DNA from 4 places in the Stenotrophomonas oahuensis genome. Region 1 is predicted to be linked to each of the others. Evidence: predicted binding sites of a transcription regulator. Region 1 holds the regulator's gene; each other region holds the start of a gene.
The links. The regulator FliA, encoded in region 1, starts transcription of late flagellar genes. The targets are predictions, from matches to a motif close to TAAAGTTTNNCNNNCNNNGGCCGATAA.
Positions count from the first base shown of each region.

Region 2: PDM29_RS19425 (methyl-accepting chemotaxis protein) is a predicted target of FliA. The motif match lies at 727-753, and genes of this name have one in related genera.
Region 3: PDM29_RS01625 (HDOD domain-containing protein) is a predicted target of FliA. The motif match lies at 1,066-1,092, and genes of this name have one in related genera.
Region 4: PDM29_RS13545 (GGDEF domain-containing protein) is a predicted target of FliA. The motif match lies at 1,002-1,028, and genes of this name have one in related genera.

Region 1 is NZ_CP115541.1:3,673,219-3,675,420, reverse strand. It holds gene PDM29_RS16440 (MinD/ParA family ATP-binding protein) at 1-600, shown strand, start outside; gene PDM29_RS16435 (RNA polymerase sigma factor FliA) at 597-1,343, shown strand; gene cheY (chemotaxis response regulator CheY) at 1,360-1,752, shown strand; gene PDM29_RS16425 (protein phosphatase CheZ) at 1,752-2,202, shown strand, end outside.
Region 2 is NZ_CP115541.1:4,347,476-4,349,677, reverse strand. It holds gene PDM29_RS19430 (PAS domain S-box protein) at 1-633, shown strand, start outside; gene PDM29_RS19425 (methyl-accepting chemotaxis protein) at 865-2,202, shown strand, end outside.
Region 3 is NZ_CP115541.1:347,703-349,904, reverse strand. It holds gene PDM29_RS01630 (Glu/Leu/Phe/Val dehydrogenase dimerization domain-containing protein) at 1-876, opposite strand, end outside; gene PDM29_RS01625 (HDOD domain-containing protein) at 1,193-2,202, shown strand, end outside.
Region 4 is NZ_CP115541.1:3,036,032-3,038,233, reverse strand. It holds gene PDM29_RS13550 (cation diffusion facilitator family transporter) at 1-871, opposite strand, end outside; gene PDM29_RS13545 (GGDEF domain-containing protein) at 1,058-2,202, shown strand, end outside.

The DNA of each region.
Region 1 (2,202 bases):
ATGGAAGGTCCCGGCGGCGTGCTGGTGGTGCCGGCCGCGTCCGGCCGCCGCCACATGGCGGAGCTGCAGCCGGCCGAACACGTCGGCCTGGTCAACGTGTTCTCCGAACTGGAGCGCGAGCTGGACTTCATGATCGTCGACACCGCCGCAGGCATCACCGATGGCGTGTTGACCTTCTGCCAGGCCGCCCAGGACACCGTGGTGGTGGTCTGTGACGAACCGGCCTCGATCACCGACGCCTACGCGCTGATCAAGGTGCTGTCGCGCGAGCGCGGGGTTGACCGTATCCAGGTCGTGGCCAACATGGCCCGCGATCCGAACGAAGGCCGCGTGCTGTACGAAAAGCTGAGCCGGGTCTGCGACAAGTTCCTGGCGGATGTCTCGCTGAACTATCTGGGCTGCGTGCCGCAGGACGACTGGCTGCGCCTGTCGGTGCAGCGCCAGCAGCCGGTGGTCAAAGCCTACCCGTCCAGCCCGGCCGCGCAGGCCATCACCGAAATCGCCCGACGCACCGCGCGCTGGCAGGCTCCGACCGAACCGCGCGGCGGCGTCGAGTTCTTCCTCGAACGCATCCTCAAACAGCGTGGGGTGGCCGCATGAAAGGTGCCGCGCAATACAAAGAGGTGCAGCGTGCTGCTGCCACCGAGTGCATTGCCCAGCACTCGGACCTGGTGCGGCGCATCGCCCACCACCTGGCCGCGCGCCTGCCGGCGAGCGTCGAGATCGACGACCTGATCCAGGCCGGCATGATGGGGCTGATTGAAGCGTCGCGCAGCTATGACGCCGACCAGGGTGCCTCGTTTGAAACCTATGCCTCGATCCGCATCCGCGGTTCGATGATCGACGAGATCCGTCGTGGCGACTGGGTGCCGCGCTCCGTGCACCGTCGTGCCCGCGATGCCGCCTCGGCCATCCGCAAGCTGGAGCAGAGCACCGGCCGCGCCGCCAGCGCCACCGAAGTGGCGGCCGCGATGGAGATGCCGCTGAACGAGTACCTGCGCCTGATGGAAGATGCCGCGCGTGGCCAGGTGCTCAGCCTGGAGTCGCGCATCGAGGACCAGGGCGAGCTGGATACCGTGGCCCAGGGCGGCCCGACCCCGCAGCAGGTGCTGGAACGGGGTGAGTTCGGCCGCGAGCTGGGGGCCGCCATCGGCCTGCTGCCCGAACGCGAACAGCTGGTGCTGTCGCTGTACTACGAACAGGAATTGAATCTGAAGGAGATCGGCGCGGTACTCGGCGTAAGCGAGTCGCGCGTCTGCCAGATCCACGGCCAGGCGGTGCTGCGCCTGCGTGGCCGACTGAAGATCTTCGAGGCGGCCGACGCCGGCCTCGAGAACACTTGATACCGAGGAAAGTGCTTTGAACAAGAACATGCGTATCCTGATCGTCGACGACTTTTCGACCATGCGTCGTATCGTCAAGAACCTGCTGGGCGATCTGGGCTTCACCAATACGGCCGAAGCCGAGGACGGGCATGCCGCATTGGCGCTGCTGAACAGCCAGCCGTTCGATTTCGTGGTCACCGACTGGAACATGCCGGTGATGACCGGCATCGAACTGCTCAAGGCGATCCGCGCCGACGCCAAGCTCAAGACCCTGCCGGTGTTGATGGTGACTGCCGAAGCCAAGCGCGAGCAGATCATCGAAGCGGCCCAGAACGGGGTCAACGGCTACATCATCAAGCCGTTCACCGCGGTCACGCTGTCCGAGAAGCTGGACAAGATCTTCGAACGACTGGCAGCGAGCGCCTGATGGAAACCCTCAGCGACAAGTCGGCGCTGGTGCAGCGCCTGCAGGATGCCCTGGCCGCGCTGGAAAGCGGCGACGAAGCCGGCTGGCGTCGGGAAATCGACGCGCTGGGCGCGCTGCGCACCCAGCCGATGATGGCCGGGCTGAACCGGCTGGCACGCGAGCTGGGCCAGGCGCTGGGCGAACTGCCCACCGTGCCCACCGAAGCCGGTGAGCTCGATGACGCCTGCGCACGCCTTGATCATGTGGTGGCGATGACCGAACAGGCCACCCACCGCACTTTGGATCTGGCCGAGGAATGCCGTTCGCTCACCGAGCAGTTGCGTGCCGAAGGCCTGAATCCGGAGCAGGATCAGCAGTTGGACCGCATCCGCCACAACCTGACCGAAATCGCGCTGACCCAGAGCTACCAGGACCTTACCGGCCAGATCATCCGCCGCGTGGTGGGGATCG
Region 2 (2,202 bases), 670 kb from region 1:
CGCGACGACGAAGGCGAGATCAACGGCGCGGTATGGGTCATCCGTGATGTCACCCAGCAGCGGGCCCGTCAGCGCGAGGCCCGACATCTGGCCGAGGTTGACCCGCTGACCGAACTCACCAACCGCCGTGGCTTCGAGGCCCACCTGCAGCAGGCCATCACCCGCGTGGCCCGGACCGGGCAGTCGGCCTCGCTGATGTTCATCGATCTGGATAACTTCAAGCCGATCAACGACAACCACGGTCATCTGGCCGGAGACGCCATGCTGTGGGCGGTGGCCAACGCCCTGCGCCACGGCGTGCGTGATTCCGACATCGTGGCACGGCTGGGGGGCGACGAGTTCGCCGTCATTCTGGCCGGCTGCTCACTGCGGCGGGCACGCCGGATCGGCACCGATCTGCTGCATTCCCTGCAGGTGCTTACCATTCCCTGGGACACCACCCGGCTGGGGGTGGGGGCCAGCATCGGCATCGCCGCCATCCACGGTGGCACCAGCGTGGATGCGGCCGTGGCCGCGGCCGACGCCCAGTGCTATCGCGCCAAAGCGCTGGGCCGCAACAACGTGCAGGTGGAAGACCCGGTGCACGGTGGGCCGGATCCGCTCGACTCGCCAGATGATGGCGGTTCTGAGTGAATCCCCGACGGGTATTTACACATGAATGAATGGGCGATATAAAACTGTGACCTGGTTTTGATATTAATTATTCATTATCACGCGAGTTTCTACTAAAGGTTATCTCAAGTTAGTCGATACCCTTCTGCGCCTGCTCCACATGGGGCTGGCTGGAGTGACGTCGTTGTTTGCCCCCGGACGTCTGCGTTGTTTCGTAGCCCATCCGCCAACCGAACATCGAGGATCGCAAAAATGCTTATCTCTGGCATGCAGATGCCGTTGACCGAACGCAGTGCCGTGGCGCTGCCAGCTTCCCCGTGGCGCGGACTGCGCGCACTGTTCCATGCCCGTCGCGATGTGCGTCGGGATCACGATGCGGCGCAAGCCCGTCATCGCGAGGAACTGGAAGCCCAGGTGACGGCGTTGCACCGGGTCCAGGCGGTGATCGAATTTGCCCTGGACGGCACCATTCTCACCGCCAATGACAATTTCCTGCAGACGCTGGGCTACACGCTGGCGGAGGTGCAGGGGCATCACCATTCGATGTTCGTAGACCCGGTCCAGGCACAGAGTGCGGAGTACCGTGCATTCTGGGAGCGGCTGGGGCGTGGCGAGTTCGATGCGGGGCAGTACCGTCGCTTCGGTAAAGGCGCGCGTGAGATCTGGATCCAGGCCTCCTACAACCCGGTGTTCGACAGCAACGGGCGCGCCTACAAGGTGGTGAAGTTCGCCACCGATATCACCGCGCAGAAGATGCAGGCGGCCGATTTCGCCGGCCAGCTGGCGGCCATCAACAAGTCGCAGGCGGTGATCGAGTTCAGCCTGGACGGCCGCATCCTGGGGGCCAACGAGAACTTCCTGGCCACCACCGGTTACACCCTGGATGAAGTACGCGGCCGCCACCACAGCATGTTCGTCGAGCCGGCGTACCGGGAAAGCGCGGAGTACCGCGCGTTCTGGGAAAAGCTGGGTCGCGGCGAATACGATGCCGGCCAGTACCGGCGGCTGGGCAAGGGCGGGCGTGAGGTCTGGATCCAGGCTTCGTACAACCCGATCATGGACATGAACGGCCGCGCCTTCAAAGTCGTGAAGTACGCCACGGATGTGACTGCCCAGGTGCGCGATGCCAATGCCCTGCAGGCGGCGGTGGCGCAGACCCGCGAGGTGGTCGCGGCCGCGCAGGCGGGCGACCTCACTCACCAGATCGCCACGGACGACAAGACCGGACCGATTGCCGAACTGTGCCACGGCGTCAATGCGCTGATGGAGACCATGGCCGGCATCATTGGCCAGATCAAATTCGCCGCCGATACCATCGCACTCGGCGCCAGCGAAATCGCCCAGGGCAACGCCGACCTTTCCCAGCGCACCGAGCAGCAGGCGGCTTCGCTGGAAGAAACCGCGGTGTCGATGAAGGACCTGGCCGATACCGTGCGCAGCACCGCCGAAAACGCCCGCCAGGCCAGCCAGCTGGCCAGTGGTGCGGTCGATGTCGCCGCGCAGGGCGGCAAGGTGGTGCACGAGGTTGTCAGCACCATGGCGCTGATCAACGAGTCGTCGCGGCGCATCGTCGACATCATCGGGGTGATT
Region 3 (2,202 bases), 1.3 Mb from region 1:
GTTCATCACGCCGCCAGCATTGACCGCGTAATCCGGCGCGTAGAGGATGCCGCGCGCATGCAGTTCATCGCCGACCTCCAGACTGGACAGCTGGTTGTTGGCGGTGCCGCAGACGATTTTGCACTTCAGGCGCGGCAGGGTGTCGGGGTTGATTGCACCTTCCAGCGCGCAAGGCGCGAAAACATCCGCGTTGACGTCATGGATCTCGTCCGGCTTCACCGCTTCGGCCCCGTATTCGGTGACCGCGCGGTCCACCAGCGCGCTGTTCAGATCAGTGACGTACAGCTTGGCCCCACGGTCACGCAGCAGCTTCACGAACTCCATGCCGATGTGGCCCAGTCCCTGCACAGCGATGCTGGTCTTGCCCACTTCCTCGTGCCCCAGCTTGTGCTGCAGGCAGGCCATCAGTGCCTGCAGCGCGCCGTATGCAGTGAACGGAGCCGGATCGCCCGAGCCGCCGTGGACCTGGTGCACGCCGGTGACGTACTCGCTTTCCAGGTAGATGTTTTCCATGTCGTTGACATCGGTGCCGACGTCTTCGGCGGTGATGTAACGGCCGCCCAGCGAATCCACATAACGGCCAAAGGCGCGGAACAGCACCTCGGTCTTGTCCTGGCGCGGGTCGCCGATGATCACCGCCTTGCCGCCGCCCACGTTCAAGCCCGCCAGCGCGTTCTTGTAGGTCATGGTGCGGCTCAACCGCAGTGCATCGGCCAGCGCCTCGTCAGTGCTGGCATAGGGCCGCATGCGCACGCCACCCAGGGCGGGACCCAGGGTGGTGTTGTGGATGGCGATGATCGCCCTCAGCCCGGCGTCGCGGCTGTGGCAGAACACCACTTGTTCGTGACCGGCGGTTTCGAGGGTTTCAAATAACATGGCGACTCCGATGGGGCGAACGGCGGTCAACACCGGCGAACGTACCAGCAAAAGGATGGGCGTAAAACAAAAAAAGCGACATCGTCGGTAGCAGGAGACGGGTCGCGCGGTCGCATTCTAGAGCATTCCGATGGATGCTGCCGTCACAGGGACCGGCACCCGGGCGCAGGTGCAACTGTGACGCAGTTCTAAAGTTGTGAGCGGCCGCGCCGATGCCGTGGCAACGGTGCGTGGGCACCGGCAGGGGCTGGGTGGATCAGGTGCAGGCAGTAAATGTGATGGGTGCACAGGGTGCGGTAACAGGCCAGGTGGCGACATGCTGACGGTGACGGTCATGGTGGGGCTGGCGGTAGCCGTCGCGCTGGGAGGCTGGCTGTATCTGCGCAGGCCTGCGCCGGTGGCCGGTCCGACCCGCGCTGCCCGCGCACGCCCGACCGAGCGTTCCGAGCCCGCCCCGCGCGGGGTTCAGCCCTCGAGCGGGGAAGCCGCGTTGATCCTGCAGGCCGGGCTGCACGCCCTGGCGCTGGTACCCCGTATCGGCGGTCGGCAGGCTGCGCCGGTGGCCGACGAAACCGCGCTGCGGCTTGCGGTGGTCAAGGCGCTGGAGGCCCAGGACTGGTCCGCCCGGCATCTGCCGCGACGACCGCAACTGTTGCCGCAGTTGATCCAGACCGTGAACGACAGCGATGCCTCGGCACGTGCCATGGCCGTGATCATCGGGCAGGACCCGGTGCTGACCGGCAACCTGCTGCGCATTGCCAACAGCCCGCTGTACCGGCTGCAGGCCAGGCCGGTCGACAGCCTGCAGCGCGCCGTGACCCTGGTCGGCACCGACGGCATCCGCCAGATCATCAGCGCGGTGCTGGTGCAGCCGGTCATGCAACTGCACTGCGAGGCGTTCCCGCAATTCGGCACGGTGATCTGGGAGCATGCGCTGCTGGCGTCGCGTGCGGCGGCCGACCACGCCCGGCGGGTCACCGGGGAAGATGGCTTCGCGGCGCAATGGATGGGCCTGACCCAGGGGTTGGGCGCGGCGTTGGTGATGCGGCACCTGCTGGATGCAGGCGCGCGCCATTCCGACGCGCCGCCCTCGCAGGCGCTGGCCAGCACGCTACTCGACACCTGGACCCTGCCGGTGGCCAGCCGGATCGCTGCTGCATGGGAGCTGCCGCCGGCCGTGCATGACGCGCTGCTGCGCGACACTGACACCCCGGAGGGCGGCCTGGCCGGCAGCCTGCGCTTTGCCCGCGCGGCGGCGGCAGCCAGCCTGCTGTGCCGCCACGGTCAGATCGGGCAGGCGCAGGCCCTGGCGCTGCTGGAACAGCT
Region 4 (2,202 bases), 640 kb from region 1:
CACAGTGGTCCACTTCGACCTGCAGGGTCACGTGGTCGATGCCAAAGTCTTCGTGCAATGCGCTGCCCAGCTGGCGGCGCAGGCCGTCGGCGTCCACACCGTCGGCCATCACCACATGGGCGGTAAGCGCGGGCGTGCTGGAAGCCAGTGCCCATACGTGCAGGTCGTGCACGTCGCGCACATCGGGATGGGCACACAGGCGCGCGCGCACGGCGTCGACCTGGATGCCCTTGGGCACGCCTTCCAGCAGCACGTTGATGGCTTCACGCATCAGCACCCAGGTGCGCGGCAACACCCACAAGCCGATCAGCACCGCCAGTATCGGGTCGATCACCTTCCAGCCGGTCCAGCGGATCAGCAGCGCGCCCACGATGACCGCCACCGAACCAAGCATGTCGGCCCACACTTCCAGGTAAGCCCCTTTTACATTGAGGCTTTCGCCGCTGCCCGCGCGCAGCAGGCGCATCGAGATCAGGTTGATCGCCAAGCCGAAGGCGGCGATCACCAGCATGCCGGTGGAGGCAATCTCCACCGGTTGGCGGAAGCGCGCGATGGCTTCCCACAGAATGTACGCGGCGACCACGAACAGCAGCGCACCGTTGATCATCGCGCCCAGCGCTTCCAGCCGCGCGTAGCCGTAGGTGCGGCGCGCGTCCGGGGGACGCCGACTCAACCGCACCGCCACCAGCGCGATCATCAGTGCCAACGCATCGGTGGCCATGTGCGCCGCGTCGGACAGCAGCGCCAGGCTGTTGGTCCAGAATGCGCCTACCACCTCCACCAGCAGGAACGTGCTGGTCAGCCCCAGCGCCCACCACAGCGGCTTCTCGTGGCGGATCTCACTGGGGAGGTGATCGTGGTCGTGACCCATGGCAACAGCTCCTGTGCAAGGCCTACAGGCTAGCGCGGTGGAACGTGAGGAGACTATTACGGTGTTTATAACATTGCAGGAACGACGCCCGCGGGCCGCGACCAATCGTCGCAGGTGCGACAACTTCGCCTACATCTTTGCGATCAGGCACCGATACTGATGTTTTGAGTCATAGGTCACAGTTCCGTGCACACGATATCGATGGACCGCGCCAGCCAGGCGTTGATCGCCGCCTGGCAGCTCAGCCTGCAGGAAGCCGGCGCGGAGGCGATGGCACTGATGCAGCAGATGGCCCCTGAAGTGGCTCCCGCGCTGGCGGAAAACTTCTATGCGGTACTGCTGGAAGATCCGCGCGCCGCGCGCTACCTGTCACACGATCAGGTTCGCCAGCATCTGCAACCCTCGATGCAGCGCTGGCTGCAGCAACTGCTGGTGACCATTCCGGCGTCTGTGCCCACCAGTGTGGCCGCGCAGCGGGTGATCGGTGACGTACACGCCCGCGTCGGCATCCCGGTGGATCTGGTGACCCGCGGTGCCCGCGTGATCAAGCGGCACCTGTTCGCCGAGCTGCAGGACCGCGCGCCGAGTGCCGACGTTGCCTTCCGCGCGATCAATGCGCTCAGCGCGGTGATCGACATCGCCATGGAAGGCATGACCCTGGCCTATGCGCATGCACGCGAACGCTCGGCGCGCACCGACTCGGCCTATCGCCTGTTCTCGCTGGTGCAGAATGTCAGCACCGAACGCGAGCGGCAGCGCGCCCTGCTGCTGGACTGGGAGAACGGCCTGCTGTACGCCATGGCCAGCCAGCGTGCAGAGACGGAAGGGGCGTGGCTGGCCGAATCCGAATTTGGACTGTGGTTTACCCACAAGGGCCGCCCCAGCTTCGGCGAAAGCAGCGAAACCCAGCAGATCGACGCGCTGATCAAGCGCATCGATGCGCGTCTGCCCGATGCGTTGACGCACAGCGACTTCCGTACCCGCATGCGTGCCCTGCTGCACATCCGCAAGAAGCTGGAGCAGATCCGCACCCTGCTCGGCATGCTGTTCGAGCGGGTGGGCGAACTGGACGCCGGCAGCGACGCCCTCACCCACCTGCTCAACCGCCGCTTCCTGCCGACCGTGCTGCGCCGGGAGATCGAACTGGCGAGCAGTTCGCATACACCGTTCGCCGTGCTGCTGCTGGACCTGGACCACTTCAAGGTGATCAACGACACCCACGGCCACGACGGTGGCGACCGCGCCCTGCAGCACGTGGCCGGGCTGCTGAGCCAGTTCACCCGTGGCAGCGACTACCTGTTCCGCTATGGCGGCGAGGAGTTCGTGATCGT